Linked DNA regions of Ferrimicrobium sp.. The protein of the gene in region 1 interacts with the protein of each later gene in a pairwise test. Links are inferred from orthologs where the notes say so. Each region holds a gene or a part of one and is shown on either strand. Other genes may lie near its edges. The genes, in order: rpe and eno.

Evidence for each region.
Region 2: the proteins of rpe (region 1) and eno interact in binary tests that used the Escherichia coli proteins (3 or more experiments, as listed by UniProt). The link is inferred for Ferrimicrobium sp. from one-to-one orthologs.

The regions. Positions count from the first base shown.
Region 1 is NZ_DAHXOI010000012.1:27,558-35,928, forward strand. The notes cover bases 2,403-5,401. They hold rpe (ribulose-phosphate 3-epimerase), read right to left. Parts: upstream 4,260-5,401; coding sequence 3,546-4,259; downstream 2,403-3,545. Other genes in these bases: M7Q83_RS09125 (hypothetical protein), read right to left, coding at 2,403-2,458; M7Q83_RS09130 (enoyl-CoA hydratase-related protein), read left to right, coding at 2,595-3,383; rlmN (23S rRNA (adenine(2503)-C(2))-methyltransferase RlmN), read right to left, coding at 4,256-5,362. In the rest of the region: M7Q83_RS09110 (flagellar biosynthesis protein FlhA), read left to right, coding at 1-880; M7Q83_RS09115 (hypothetical protein), read left to right, coding at 855-2,069; M7Q83_RS09120 (hypothetical protein), read left to right, coding at 2,066-2,296; more of M7Q83_RS09125, read right to left, coding at 2,306-2,402; M7Q83_RS09145 (ABC transporter substrate-binding protein), read right to left, coding at 5,430-6,443; M7Q83_RS09150 (ABC transporter permease), read right to left, coding at 6,587-7,420; M7Q83_RS09155 (ABC transporter ATP-binding protein), read right to left, coding at 7,417-8,199. UniProt on the Escherichia coli protein: Catalyzes the reversible epimerization of D-ribulose 5-phosphate to D-xylulose 5-phosphate.
Region 2 is NZ_DAHXOI010000007.1:127,121-133,848, forward strand. The notes cover bases 2,616-5,599. They hold eno (phosphopyruvate hydratase), read right to left. Parts: upstream 4,759-5,599; coding sequence 3,472-4,758; downstream 2,616-3,471. Other genes in these bases: M7Q83_RS06905 (xanthine dehydrogenase family protein molybdopterin-binding subunit), read right to left, coding at 2,616-3,022; M7Q83_RS06910 (septum formation initiator family protein), read right to left, coding at 3,170-3,475; M7Q83_RS06920 (MazG nucleotide pyrophosphohydrolase domain-containing protein), read right to left, coding at 4,860-5,599. Also shown: M7Q83_RS06900 (peptidylprolyl isomerase), read left to right, coding at 1-616; more of M7Q83_RS06905, read right to left, coding at 758-2,615; more of M7Q83_RS06920, read right to left, coding at 5,600-6,170; M7Q83_RS06925 (hypothetical protein), read right to left, coding at 6,515-6,728. UniProt on the Escherichia coli protein: Catalyzes the reversible conversion of 2-phosphoglycerate (2-PG) into phosphoenolpyruvate (PEP). It is essential for the degradation of carbohydrates via glycolysis.

The DNA.
Region 1 (8,371 bases):
GCACGATAATTTGGATATCGGTCCCACCGAGTACGTGATCAAAATCGCAGAGATGGAGATCAGCCGCGGAAAAGTCCCTCGTGATCGCGTACTCGCGATCGGTGATAATCTCGATGCATTACCCGGTGAGGCGACCGTCGATCCTGTCTTTGGCCTACGAGCTCGTTGGATCCCACCAGACTACAAGACCCAGGCACAAGTACTCGGAGCTACCGTGGTGGATCGCTCTTCGGTGATCGTCACCCATCTCTCAGAGGTTGTCCAGCATCATGCAGGTGCGTTACTCACTCGGCAGCAAACCAAAGAGATGCTCGATGCCCTCAAGCGAGTTGCTCCCGTGGTGGTTGACGAACTCAACACCGCTCAGGTGGCAATGGGTGACATTCAGCGAGTCTTGCGAGAACTGCTTGACGAACGCGTTCCGGTGAGAAACCTGCCGGCGATTGTTGAGGCGATTGTCGATAAGTACCGCACCTCCAAGGAGCCAGATGCGCTTCTCGATGCGGCGAGAGAAGCGCTCGGCGGGGCCATCTCATCGACTTTTGCCCAGGATGGGATGTTAGCAGTTGTGTACCTCTCGTCACAGCTCGAGATGCGCTTCGCCGAGAGCCTGGTGACCGTAGATGGTCGCCGGGTGTTAGGTATCGGCATGGAAGAGATCGTTCGCCTTCGAGAAGAGATCCGGGCGGCCAAGCTACGGGCTGAGATGGAGGGCCATGAGCCAGTACTCGTTTGCATGCCCGCTATTCGTAAAGCACTCTTCCAGACCCTTCGCTCGGGTGATGCAGCGATTCCAGTGTTGGCCGTGAGGGAGCTTGCTCCTTCGCTTAAGTTGATTCAGATAGGAGTGATTGGTGATGTCGAACCAGCTACGGTTTAACGGGAAAACGATTGAGGAGGCGGTCGCAAAGGCGAGAACAGCACTTGGCGAGGGCGTTCGGCTGGTGGCCGCGGAGCGGGTAAGCAAGCCCGGCTTTGTCGGAAAGAGAATCAGCTTCACCGTCGTGGTCGAACCCCCATCGGCACCGATCTCAGCGCCTGGATTTGCAGCTGCTCTTCGTAATGTGCTCGTCAGTGCAGGCCCTCGACCGCTAGCACCTGCCGAAGCGGATGAATCCGATTATCGGAGCGTTCAAGATGAGCTTGCGAGAACCTATGGACGATCAACTACGACAACTGGTTCCTCCCCGACACCTCCAATTTCCGCTCCGATGTCAACCCCCAAGGTGTTCCGTCGAGATGGAAAGGTGACGAAGTTGACCAACATCGCTGCTCCGAGCTGGGCAACACTAGCGGATCCGGTCATGGTTCCTCCGAACGAGGCCCAGCCAGAGCATCCGGTTATCTTGACCACGTCTGACGAGTCCGATAGAAGGCTGATGCCTGCTCAGCTCATGGTTGATGCTACTGATGCCCAATATGTCGAACAAGTGGACGCCGAACATATGGACGCTGGCACCACATTGACAGAGACAGAGCTCGTCCAGGCCGCCCGTCGTGCGATGGAGGCAGGATCGGCGCCCGGCGCGTTCCTCGTTGATCGAATCGATGCGCTTGTCGTTGATCTCGCTCGTGACGAACCAGTTGTTGATCTTCGGGGGCATCCCTTCATCGCCGAAACGGCCCAGTTCGGGGGCAAGACCCAGCTGGTAGCCATTGTGGTGCCGTCGGCGACTGACCCAATCGGACGCTTTACCGAGATCTGTGAGGAGCTGGGAATCGTGCCGGTCCATCGTTTTGTGCTTGCGCGTCGTCGCCGAGAAGTCCCACCACAGATGCTGAGTTCAGCCAACGCGGTAGCCCGGTCGGTAATGGATTGCACTGAGTCGAGTGGCCGCACGGGAGTTTTGGTGGATCCTGGTCAACTGCGCCTGTTGCGCGGCTCCTTTCTGGATTCCATGATGGCCGTCGTTGTCGCTGTCGAGGGTAATGCGACGGTCGCCCGACTGGAGCGTGAGATGAGTCCCTGTGGTGAGATCGATGCGCTCTGGTATCGCGGCGATGACATGATCGCTGCCAAGTTAGGAATTGCGCGGTTGCGGCCATCGACCACAGGAGCTGATCGGTGAAGGTGCCATGGCGGGTGCGCTTGACACTCGTCGGTGCCTTCATCGCCACCTACTCCAGCCTGCGCAACGTTTTGGAGGGCTATAACGGTTGGTCAATCTATCTCGAACATCTATTGATCGCACTCTTGGTTGTCTATGTCGGTCTCTCGATTCTTGCGACCATCACCGCCTGGTACAACTTACAGAACTTGGCTGAGCGGCGTAGGCGATCAGATGAGCTACCGTAACGGGGCAGATCAACGATCGGGCTGTTCTTGCTCATCGCGAAAGATGGTGGCGGGCAGTTCCCCGATGAATGGGTTCTGAGACAGCGCAGTAATGCCCTTCCATCGTTCCCAAAGATGAGCGATCACTCCCTTGTTGGGTAAAGATTCACTGTTCTCGCGCATGCTGGGCATTCTTATAGGTTACAATCTCTTCCAATCATGGATGACCAGTGGTAGCGATTGTCTACCGCCCTAGCCTTCAGGAGGCATGATCTAAGACGGCCCAACATGACTGAGATAAGACGTAAGGGTGGGGAAGTTGACTGAAGTAGAGGTCCAACAACATGGTGCGACGATGATCGTCACGATCAATCGTCCTGAGCAATTGAACTGTGTCAACGATAGGGTCGCGGAGGGGATCACTGAGGCACTCCAGGATGCGGAGACCGACTCCTCGATCCGGAGCGTTGTCCTAACGGGAGCGGGAGACCGTGCCTTCTGCACGGGAATGGATCTCAAGTTTGCCCAAGCTAACGGTAGCCGTGGCGTCATCATCCCCGGTCGCGGGTTTGCCGGTATTGGCGGTTACGATTTCCCCAAACCTTTGATCGCTGCGGTCAATGGTTACGCGGTTGCGGGAGGTTTTGAGATCGTCCTCAACTGTGATCTGGTCGTCGCGAGTGAAGGGGCTCGTTTCGGCCTCCCTGAGGCAAAACGCGGTCTCCTGGCGACGGGCGGTGGCCTTATCCGATTGAGCGAACTTGTTGGGCGGAGCGTGGCGATGGAGCTCGCCCTGACCAGCGAGCCGATTGGAGCTGATCGTGCTCTGGAGCTCGGGATGATCAACAGAGTCGTTCCGCGAGAGCAGTTGCTCACCGAGGCACTCGTCTTTGCAGAGAAGATCGCTGCTGCTGGTCCACAGGCTATTTTGCATGCCAAGCGATTGTTACGCAGCACCTATGCACGTGCAACGGAGATGATCTGGCAACTCAACTCCGAGCTCGCCGTTATCACCATGGAGTCCGCCGAGGCTGCCGAGGGGATGGCGGCCTTTGTCGAGCGGCGCGAACCCAGGTGGCAGCCCTTGGAGGACGAGGCCATCTCCTAGGCATACTGTTGCTCTGGGATCAGGTCGCCCACGAGGTTCGCCATCGTCTCTGGCTGGTCACGCATGCGGAGAATCTCTGGAACCTGGTTACGGGTTTGAGGTTTCGCTTGGAACTTTCCTGGTGCGTTTGTCTGCGATAACAGTGATGGAGGCAATCTTGGCCTAGGTCGACGTAGGTCGTTGCGGGTGAACATCACGGGCAAGCTGGTGGAAGTGCTCAACCGCCTCGGCGAGATGCCCACGATGTGCCATGAGAGCGGAGCCGGATACGAGGACCTCTGCCCCGTTGATCACGCATGCTTGGATCGTCTCCTCGGAGACGCCACCGTCAACCTCGATCTTGACCAGTGGGTTCGTAGCTTCGCGGAGAGCAACCGCCGCCAGAATCTTGGCATCCATCGCCTCGATATAGTGTTGGCCACCAAAGCCTGGGTTGACGCTCATGATCATCAACACATCGAGTTGATCCATGACGTACTCGACATCGGTGAGTGGCGTAGCTGGGTTGAGGGCAACCCCGGCACGTACCCCGAATGACTTGATGAGACTAAGGGTCCGGTGGAGATGACGGGTGGCCTCTGCGTGCACGGTGATCAACTCGCAGCCCGCCTCGACGAACTCGCTCACGTAACGCTCAGGGTCGACGATCATCAGGTGTACCTCGTAGGGGAGCGTGCTGTAGCGTCGGCAGCTGGCGATCACGGGTGCCCCGATGGTGATGTTGGGTACAAACACGCCATCCATCACGTCCCAGTGGATTCGATCCACGCCAGCCTCTTCTAAGGCCCCTAACTCCTCGCCGAGTCGTCCAAAGTCACACGGCAAAACCGACGGGGCGAGTTCAACGATCCTTTCAGCTCGCTGCGATGTAGTCATGTGGTAACTCCTTGCTGTTGCGAAATGGGCTGGGACCTGTCCTCATTGGGGCTTGCATTGCCTGCTATGAGGCTGGGGTTCGGCCGGCGACGAATGGTCATTGGCTCTGTGCGCATTGCGAGCTGTCCACAGGCTGCATCAATGGTCTGACCGCGTGTTGATCGAATAGTGCAGCGCACATCGTTCGCCCGGAGGGCCCGCTGAAAGGCGAGTACTCTCTCACGCGTGCTGCCACGAACAAGGTAGCCAGGCGTGGGGTTGAGAGGGATGAGATTGACGTGTGCTCTGAGGCGTCGTGCGATGGTGCTCAGCTCGTCGGCGGCACGTTCGGTATCGTTGAAGTCAGCGATCATCGCCCACTCCAAACTCACCAGACGGGAGGTAGCCGCTGTCCATTCTTCGCAGCTTGTCATGATCTGCTCGATCGGATAGCGTCGATTTAGCGGAATGATCTCGGAGCGATCTTGGTCATTGGCGGCGTGGAGTGAGACGGCTAACGTCAACGGCAGCCCTTCTGTGGCAAGGCGCTTGATGCCTGGAACGACACCGACGGTCGACACGGTGATGCGCCGTGGCGATATTCCGAAACGATCGACGATGACTCTGAGCGCCCCTATCACGGCTCGGTAGTTGGCGAGGGGTTCCCCCATGCCCATCATGACAATATTGGAGAGGCGGCGAGGTAGTGCGGCTTGCTTGGCTCGGTAGACCTGCTCGATGATCTCCGCAGTGGTGAGTTGTCTCCCAAACCCTCCCTGGCCAGTCGCACAGAAGCTACAGGCCATGGCGCAGCCAGCCTGGGTCGAGATGCATGCCGTGGCTCGTTGTGGGTACTCCATTAGGACAGTCTCAATGCGATAGCCACCGTCGATTGAGTACAGCCATTTACGGGTCGTCATAGCATCGCTGCTCGTCATGGTCACTTCGCTGAGGCTCAAGGGATAGTCGCTGGCGAGCTGGGCACGCAGCCGAAGCGGGAGACTGGTGATCTCTTTCACTGGTAGCGCCTTCTCGAAGAGCCCTTCGAAGAGCTGCTCGACCCGATAGCGAGCGCCGAGTGTCTCCTCGGCGGTGACGAAATCGAGGTCAAAGAGCGAAGGCATATGAGTAAGGCTAGTCAGGAGTCGAACATCGGCGGTGAACTTCGTCTCCCACCGATGGCAAACGTGGTTAACTCGCCGGCACCTTGTTGGCAAAGCTCTGGTCGATATAGCGAGAGGCGCTCAACGGTTGGTGATAGTCGACGAGTCCATTGGACAGATAGACCTGCTGCATCGCTTGAAGGGTAGAGACGGGAGGTGCGAGATTTGGTGCATAGATGCTCGGAGGTTCCGTGGCTAAGATACTCGTGGACTCTCCGGTGGCCTTAGCAATGATGGCGAGGTTGGCGGCGCTGGTCTGAGCGGACCCTTGGAGGTCCTGGGATCCCTTGGCGAGTGCATCGAAGAAGCGTTGGGCCGCAGGAGTCTTGGCGAAGGATCCGCCATAGATCACACCGACGACCGCAGCCTTGACTGGTGCAGGGGAGACGAGGGTCCCATCCTTGGCGGCCAGAATCGCAGAGAGGAAGGGAGCTGCCGGATAGGCCGCTGCAACGGAGTGGTTGGCGAGTGCCGTCTCCATATCGGGTAACCCGAGGTTGACGACGTTCACGTCAGCGAGGGTCAAATGATACGGCTTGAGTGCTTCGGCGAGGAGATAGCCCCCGGCTGCTCCGGCGCCACCATCGATACCGATTTTGGCACCACGTAGCTCGGCAGCGGTGAGGGATTTGCCAGCTGGTACAACGCCGTTCGCAACGACGAGCCCATTTGCGGCAGTGCCTGGTGCCTCGGCCGCCATCGATCCGACCACCTTAAAATTTAATCCCTGGTTGATAGCATCGAACATGCCCGCAGAGAAGCCTCCAAGGACGACCTGGACGCGGTTGGTGGCTGCCAAGGTGGTGGCACTCTGCCCTGAAGAGACGACGGTCAAGTGGACGTCGAGATGTTCCTTGGTGAAGTAGCCCTTGGCCATAGCGATGTAGAGGGGGTCAAAAAGCGGGATCGGCACATAGGCGACCGTGACATTGGTCGTGGACGCGGTGCTCGTCGTTGCACTTGAATTCGCGCTCGTGCTGCCACAAGCAGCGAGGATGCCCGATGCTCCTAGGGCAAGTGCAACGGCAGCCAACCTATTCATTTGACGCATCGTATCTGTTCCTTACTGCATGTTTTCTAGGGACACATAGGGTTGGGAGTACCTTGTGAACTGTCCTGGTGTGGATGTTTCAGGCGAGTATAATCAACCAACACGGCACTCCCGGCTGAGATCAAGGTAACTGGTCAGTCACGAGCGTTCCGACGTGACCAGGGCATGATCCTTCGCGCGACGAGTTCGACGATACCGGTCAGTATCACTCCAACCAGCGCGATGGTGATCAGGCCAACATACATCTGGTTGGGTTCGAAGAGTTGCCATGAGTTCCAGACCAGATAGCCCAATCCACTGTTGGCGGCGACGAACTCAGTCGCTGTGACGACGACAAGTGCAAGTGCTGCCGCCACCCGGAGGCCGGTGAAGATGGCGGGCAAGGTTCCAGGGATGAGGACGTGCCAAAACAGACGTCGGCCTTTGGCTCCATATGCCCTTCCGGCTTCGATGAGTTGGGGATCGATCGAGCGTACCCCCGCCATTGCGTTGATCTCGAGGACAAAAAACGAGACAGCGGCCACGGTGAGGATCTTTGGTGTCTCCCCGATCCCAAAAATGACGAGGAGCAGTGGTAGTACCGCGATCTGGGGTACCGCGTAGAGGGCGGAAAACAGCGGAGAGAAGGCGGCACGGAGCGTGCGAAAGATGCCAAGAAAGATCCCGACAACGATCCCTGCCGCACCTCCAAGGACGAAGCCGACGATGAGACGGAGCGAGGTAATACCGAGATCGTGGGTCAGGATGCCGTTGTTGATCAGGGTGATGGCGGTGGAGAAGATGGTTGTCGGTGGGGTAAAGATCTTGGCGTCGATCAGACCAGTAGAACTAGCGATCTGCCACAGTACGAGTAGTGCGACCGGGGTGGCGATCCCTAGCACCAAGTCGCGCTGGCGCAGACGGCGACTGTGGGCCGAGCTCCGATTGAGTTCAGCATCGATCCGATTCTCTGTGGATGTTGTGGTCAACGAAACTCCATCGATGCCATGACCTCATCGTGGAGATCGTTGATGATGGTGTCCTTCAAGGTGACGAATCGAGGGTCAGCCATGTTGTGAAGGGTGCGAGGGCGCTCCAGCGATACGGTGAGGCTGGCCTTGATGCGGCCGGGGCGTCGACTCATGACCATCACCTGGTCGCCGAGGAGGATGGCTTCGTCAATGGAGTGAGTGACCAGAAGCACCGTCTTGCGGGTCTCCTCCCACAGGCGGATCAAATCCTCTTGGATGAGGAGCCTGGTCTGTTCATCCAGTGCCCCCATGGGCTCGTCCATGAGGAGGACATCGGGTTCGGTCACGAACGCTCGAGCGATGGAGAGGCGTTGCCGCATGCCCCCGGAGAGGGCATTGGGGAACGCCCTCTCAAAGCCAGCAAGCCCTACCCGTTCGATCCAGAGTTGTGATCGGCGGTTGCGCTCCTTGGTCTCCACGCCTGCCATTTTGAGGCCAAAGCTGACGTTGTCGAGCACAGTGAGCCAAGGGAAAAGGGCATGGTCTTGGAAGACAAAAGCAACCTGGAGTGCGCGTGCGTGTTCGACGGACCCCTGGCTCGGAGTCTCGATACCGCCAACAATCCTGAGGAGGGTGGACTTGCCACACCCCGATGGCCCAATGAGCGAGGTAAAGGAGCCTCGTGCCAATGTTAGATCAACATCGTTGAGTGCGAGCACGCCCCGGCCGTTGGTGGTAAAAACTTTGGTAATACCCTTGGCGCGAACGAGCCAATCATCCCGGTTTACCCCCGTCACGTTATCGATCCTCCCAGCAAGATTGTGTTGCAGTTTAGTGACTGGTGTTGCTGAGTTGGACCCAGCCATGGCGCACGACACATCGTCTACCTGGTTGAAGGCGCCTGTCTCGTTCTGGTGCGGGTCGTCGCGCGACTGAGCGCTTCGTGGGGCACCTTCCCAGTTCATGATC
Region 2 (6,728 bases), on another replicon or contig:
TGATACGCGAGCTATCGTCGCCATGGAGGCGTACTTGGCGAAGGTGAATCTGAGCACGGCCGGCGTCCAGGCCTATTATGCGAGTCATCACGGCAACTTTGTCGACGTCTGCTCCTCAGAGATCCTTGAGACCTCACCCCTTGAGGCGGATGCCGTACTTGCCAAGATCAGAGGGGGCCTCTCATTCGCGGCGGCCGCCAACCAGTACTCCGAGAACAAGAGTAGCCAAGCGAGCGGCGGTGCCGTCGGTTGTGGAACCATCTCCCAGTACGAGCAAGTTCTCGGGGCCAACTATACCCATGCGATTGAGACCTTGCCGATCGGTAAAGCTTCGCTTCCGGTGCAGATCAGTCAAGGGTGGTCGATCATCGAGGTCACTTCTCGTAGTCTGATTCCTTTCCATGATGCTGAACTGAGTGCCGCCAACGATGAGCTCTCGCACGGCTCAGCGTTACTCAACGACTTTCTCGCTCGCGACTCCAAAGTCCAACAGCTCAAGGTCAACCCAGAATACGGTCGTGTCAAGGATGTCGGCGGTGTCCTTCAGGTGGCACCAAGCAAGGGACCAAGTCCCAAAGCGTTGAGTCAATACTTCACGCCAGGGCTCGCACAGTAGCCAGCGGGCTCCCTCGTCTCGGTGCTTCTTTTTTCGGTGCTCTCTCGTCGTAGCGCCAGACGTTTGGGTCGGTGGTCGGTGCTACCCAACGAGGAGAGTTACTGCTCGGAGCCCGGTCGGTCCGATGCGGCGGCATCGCCCCTATGCACGCTCGGCGGCAGGCATCGTCGTGATGGCGCGCCAGACCTGTTGGGGGCTCATCGGTAGGTTGATGTGCCGGATACCGAGGTGGGCCAAAGCGTCGATGACGGCGTTCCAGACGGCAGGCGTCGCCCCGATGGTGCCAGATTCTCCGATCCCCTTTGCACCCAGCGGATTCATGAAGGTCGGCGTTTCTTGGTGAAAGAGATCGAATGAAGGCAGCTCGGCGGCCGAGATGATCGAGTAGTCCGCAAAGTTGGGTGTGAGCGGAGAGCCATCGGCCCCATACTGGAACTCCTCGAGGAGCGCCTGGGCTACTCCTTGGGCGATGCCACCATGGAGCTGTCCCTCCGCGAGCAGCGGGTTCAGGATCCTGCCTGCGTCGTCGACCGCGTTCAAGCTGATCAGGTGCACTCTACCGGTCTCAACATCGACCTCGACGACGGCAAGGTGTGCTCCAAAGGGGTACGTCGCATCCGCTGGAGCGAAGTCCAAGGTGACGTCGAGTGGTTGGTCCAGCTCGCGTGCTCGTCGTGCCAGGGTTGGCCAGTCGAGGGTGGTTGAGGGGCTGCCGTGGACGAAGGCGCCATCGGCATTGAGTCGGATGTCGGCCTCGCTGGCTTCGAGGGTCGCAGCGGCCACCTGCTTGGCACGGATACTGAGTTCGTGGGCAGCGCCAGAGACGGCAGCACCGCCTGTTTGGAGCGATCGCGAACCAAAGGTACCGACACCGCGGGGAACCAGGTCGGTGTCGCCGGTGATGACGTGTACCTGGTCGAGATCGACTCCTAGTTCATTGGCGACGAGCATTGACCAGGCGGTGGCGTGTCCTTGCCCATGGGGTGAAGTGCCTGAGTAGGCGACGATGACACCATCATCTTGGACCTCGACTCGACCATACTCGCTCGACCCACCGCCATTGGTGACCTCGACATACACGGCGATTCCAACTCCGAGTTGCAGGGGGGCTGCGCTGGCCCGACGACGTCGCTGTTCGTCGCGGAGTTGTGCATAACCGCCACGTTCGCAGAGTGTGCTAAGGGCCCTGGAGTAGTCACCGACATCGTAGTTGGCGCCGGTTGGCGTGGTAAGGGGGAAGTCCTCCTTCGGGATGAGGTTGCGTAATCGTAGCTCGACGGGATCCATGGCTAGTTCGGCAGCGAGGCGATCCATCATGCGCTCGATGGCTGCAGCGGCCTCTGGCCGCCCAGCTCCGCGATAGGCCGAGATCGGGGTGGTGTTGGTGGCGACCGATACGTAGGAGGTCTCTACGTTGGGAATCAGGTAGGTACCGGGCGCCATGAGGCAGGTGAGGGTGGGGAGCAGTGCCCCGAAGGCAGGATAGGCACCGCTATCTTGGACGATGCGCAGGCGGTAGCCGACAAGCTTACCTTCCTTGGTTGCTCCGAGCTCGAGGTACTGGATTTGGGCCCGTCCATGGACGAGCCCAAGCATTGAGCGAGTGCGGTCCTCGTGCCAAGTGATGGGTCGCCTAAGTTTGCGTGCCGCCGCGGCGATGGCGACGTCCTCTGGGTAAACCGTTACTTTAGCGCCAAAGCCTCCGCCGACATCCTGGGCCCGCACGACGATGCTCGATTCGTCGATATTGAGACACCTCACCAGGGTTCTTCGCAGTCCATGCGCCGATTGGGTCGAGGAGTAGACCACGAGGCGACCATCTGGCGTGGGGACTGCGGCCATCGCTCGTGTCTCGAGCGAACAGGGAGCGAGACGTTGGTTGATCAGACGTTCGGTGACGACTACATCGGCATCTGCGAAGAGGTTTGCGTTGGGACGATCGGGACTCTTGGCAAAGATGTTGGTGCTCCCAGGGAAAAGGGCGACGAGATCCTCCATCGACTGCTCGGGATCGATCACGGCCTGGAGCGGGTCGAAGTCGGCATAGACCAGTTCCGCTCCGTCAAAGGCCGCCTGAGGTGTCTCTGCGAGGACGAGCGCAAAGGGTTCACCCACATAACGGACTCGCTCGGTGGCGAGCACGGGACGGGCGCACTCTGGACGGTCTGGTATGGCTGGTGCGATGGGGGCGGCGTCGAGGTCCCCTCCACAAAGGACGTGGCGCACACCAGGCAAACCAAGGGCATCATCGGTGTTGACATGCGTGAAGGTCGCATGGGCAAAGGGCGAGGTGGCAAAGCAGGCATATAACGGGTGATCGAGGTCGAGGTTGGCGACGTACCGACCCTCTCCACGCAACAGCGCAGGGTCTTCTTTTCTGATGACGCGACTACCGAGAATACTCACCTGAGCGACTTCCTTTCTGGTTGTGGGCACAACGTTTGCGGCGGCACCCGAACGAGGTCGGGGCGCGAGACGGAGATCGGTCTTTGGTGTCGTCTGCGTGAGTGGGCTGACAAGACCGTAACAGCGTAGGAGGTCTTGTGGTGATCGTCAACTCTTCGGCGCCGGGGTTTGATAGAGGGGTGAACTCGGCAGGATCTGGTAGGGGGTTGACCCCGTTGGGTACATACCAAATTCATTGCGTGCAATCTGTTCGATCCACTGGGGCGAGTTTAACTGGGCCACGCTCTGTTCTAACTTGGTGTTTGTTGCCTGGAGTTGGTGGAGTTCTGCGGTGTCGTGGTGCTTAGTCGCGATGACGTTCAGCAGCTGACTCGTTGGAAGAACGGTCGTGGCGTAGACTACTACGCCCAGCAAGAGTGCTGTGATAATGATGACACGCCGCCGAACCTTCACTTGCCTCTCTTGACCCAATCGATATACCGTGCTCCTTCGCCTAGCATAGCTTCAATTCGGAGGAGCTGGTTGTATTTTGCGACTCTATCCGAGCGTGCGGGTGCACCGGTTTTGATTTGACCGGCGTTGGTCGCGACGGCAAGGTCGGCGATGAAGGTATCCTCGGTCTCGCCTGAACGGTGAGAGACGACGGTCGAGTAACCATGCGAACGCGCGAGTTCCATCGTCTCGAGGGTCTCAGTCAGCGTCCCAATCTGGTTAAGCTTGATCAAGATCGAGTCTGCAACTTTCTCCTTGAACCCACGCTCAAGCCGAATGGGATTCGTCACAAAAATGTCATCGCCAACGATTTGGATGCGACCGCGAAGGCGTTCCGTAAAGATCTTCCAGCCCTCCCAGTCCTCTTCGGCCATTGGGTCCTCGATCGAGATGATCGGGAAGGCGTCGACGAGTTGCACGTAGTAGTCGACCATCTCGTCAGCGGTAAGTCTTCGATCCTCTCCTTTGAGAAGATAGTGACCGTCGACGTAGAACTCGGTACTCGCCGGGTCAAGGGCGAGGGAGATGTCGACTCCGGGCCGTAGGCCAACCTTTTCGATCGCCCCGACGAGCAGTTCAAGTGCCTCCTGGTGCGAGTGGAGGTTCGGTGCAAACCCGCCCTCGTCTCCGACGGCGGTTGACAAGGATTTCGTCGCCAGTTCTGCCTTCAAGGCTGCGTAGGTCTGAACTCCCCATTGCAAGGCCTCTCGAAAGCTGACCGCACCATGGGGAACCAGCATGAACTCCTGCATATCGAGGTTGTTCGATGCATGGACACCTCCGTTGATGACGTTCATGAAGGGTACAGGAAGCAGTGTGGCGTCAACGCCTCCCAGGTAGGAGGTGAGGGGAAGCCGCGAGGCGTTCGCTGCCGCCCGGGCTGCTGCCAGCGACACCGACAGGATAGCGTTTGCGCCAAGCCGTGACTTGTCCTGTGTGCCATCAAGGGCGATCATGGCGCGGTCGAGGAGCCGCTGTTGACGAGCATCGTGACCAATCACTGCTCCTGCAATAGGGCCATTGACGTTGGCAATGGCCCGAGTAACCCCTTTGCCCCCGAAGTCTGGACCCCCATCGCGTAGCTCCACCGCCTCAAACCGACCGGTTGATGCACCCGAGGGTACGATCGCTCGTCCTCGTGCCCCACCGGCGAGTGCGACCTCCGCCTCAACCGTAGGATTTCCGCGTGAGTCCAGTACCATTCGGCCTGCTACCTGGGTGATTTCGGTGTCGTTGCGTGCCATCAACATACCTTTCATCTCATTGGATCTTCTCTCAACTTAGCATCCCGGGACGGTGCGAGCATCATCGGCAACACCGCTCGACGTTGGGTGGGTCGGCCGGGTTATGACGGAAGGATCCCCTCAAGGGCACGAGCAGCGTGGCGAAGGGCCTCCTCGAGATCGACGCCGTTGCCGAGCGCGGTCAGGGCCGCGACGACGAGGTCATTGGAGTCTGACCCTAAGACGACGGAGTCGTGCATGTTGTTCAGGATGTCGTCCGGTTTGAGCCCGAGCCCGGTGACCCTTCGATACGCCTTCTGCAGTCGTAGTGCCCCAGGCAAGGCCGCGGGCACCTGGTCGGGTGCCGTACCTTTGCGTTCCTCAGCCTTGATCGTCTCCCAGTTGGCGACGACCTGTTCTGCGGAGTCGACATTGATGTCACCAAAGACATGGGGGTGACGGCGCACGAGCTTTGTGCGAAGGGCCTCAGCAACCGATGCAAGCGTAAAATCACCGGCTTCGCTACCGATCTCGGTATGCATGAGCACTTGGAGGAGGAGGTCACCGAGCTCCTCCTCCAAGTGGGCAACGAGCAGCGGATCCTCATCAGTGGCGAGCTCGAGGTCATCGATGGCCTGTACTACCTCGTGCGCCTCTTCAAGGAGGTGTCGTGCCAGTGAGCGGTGGGTCTGTTCAGCGTCCCACGGGCACTCTTGTCGTAGCCGGTGGACGACGCTGATCAGGGAGGTCAGCTCGGCAAAGGGGGAAGCAAGACCGGTGATCAGGAGGCTGGTCAGATGGTCACACGCTTGGAGTGCGGTACTCGTTTCGTCGACGACAAGCACTCGCTCATCGGGTAGTCCGAGATGAAACAGCATCGTGACCGTACCGCCGCGTTCCGAGGCTTTGGCGGTGATCTCGGTTGCGATCATCGGATCAAAGCATTGAAGAGCGAGGAGCGTGTCACTCTCGATCGGGAAATTCGCTAAGAGATCGATGGCATCCACGATCTTGAGCCCATCGATGGGATCGATGTGGAGGCGCAGGGCGGCGTAGTCAAGGAGTCCCAGTCCATCTCCGATCTCGACGTCGATGCCAGGCTCTTTGAGGAGGAGCTGTACGCTTCGTTCGCCGATGGCCGGTGAGCCGGGGACGATATAGGCAATGCGGGTATTGCCCGCAACTGTGCTGAGGTCTACCAGTCGCCGCACGATGAGAGGATAGAGATCATCGAAGTTTTGGCTCTGATCGTAGAGATCGTCACAACTGAGGATTGGTACCGATGCGTCGACGACCTCAGCGAGTGCCTCCGACAGGCCTGGGTGGCGCAGAGTCCTGCAGACGACGGTAGTACACCCGTCGAGGGTGGCGGCGAGATTCTGCGGTATCGTCGTGGCGATCCCGGCTCCAACGAGGACAATGGTGGATTGCATGACCACCAGGCTACCGCCTTGGTCAGGCGTAATGTGACCGAGTTGTGCGTGTCTCACTCCACTAAGAGAGTTCGCATCCGCGGAGTTGTCAGGGCATCGCTCGCTCACGAGGGCAAGACGCGATGGGGTGCAAAAACTGACGCCTTGCTAAGGGACTTCGCGTCTTGCCGGGTCGTCTTAGCTGCGTAGGAAACCCAACAGGTGCTTGCGCATCAGGCGCTCTCTTGGTTCCATCATCAGGCACTATCTAGCAATTCGTCTCTGGCTGCGGGGCTTTCTGAGCAGACGGTGGCGCGCCGGATGGATGGAGAGGCGCGTTCACCGTGTGCGCGACGACTCGCCGACTATGCACGAGTAGTGGAGGGAAAGACTTGGACCCATTGTCTCCCTACGTTGGTTGTAGCCCAGACGATGGGGTGGAGGCGATGGTCACTAAACTTGGAGACCGTCAAGAAGCCGTGCAGCAGCGAGACAAACGCAAGGGTTGATCCACCGAGAGCAAATTGGGGTGCGACGATCGGGGCAACGGTGACAAAAGCGGCACCGCCATCGGTCGTG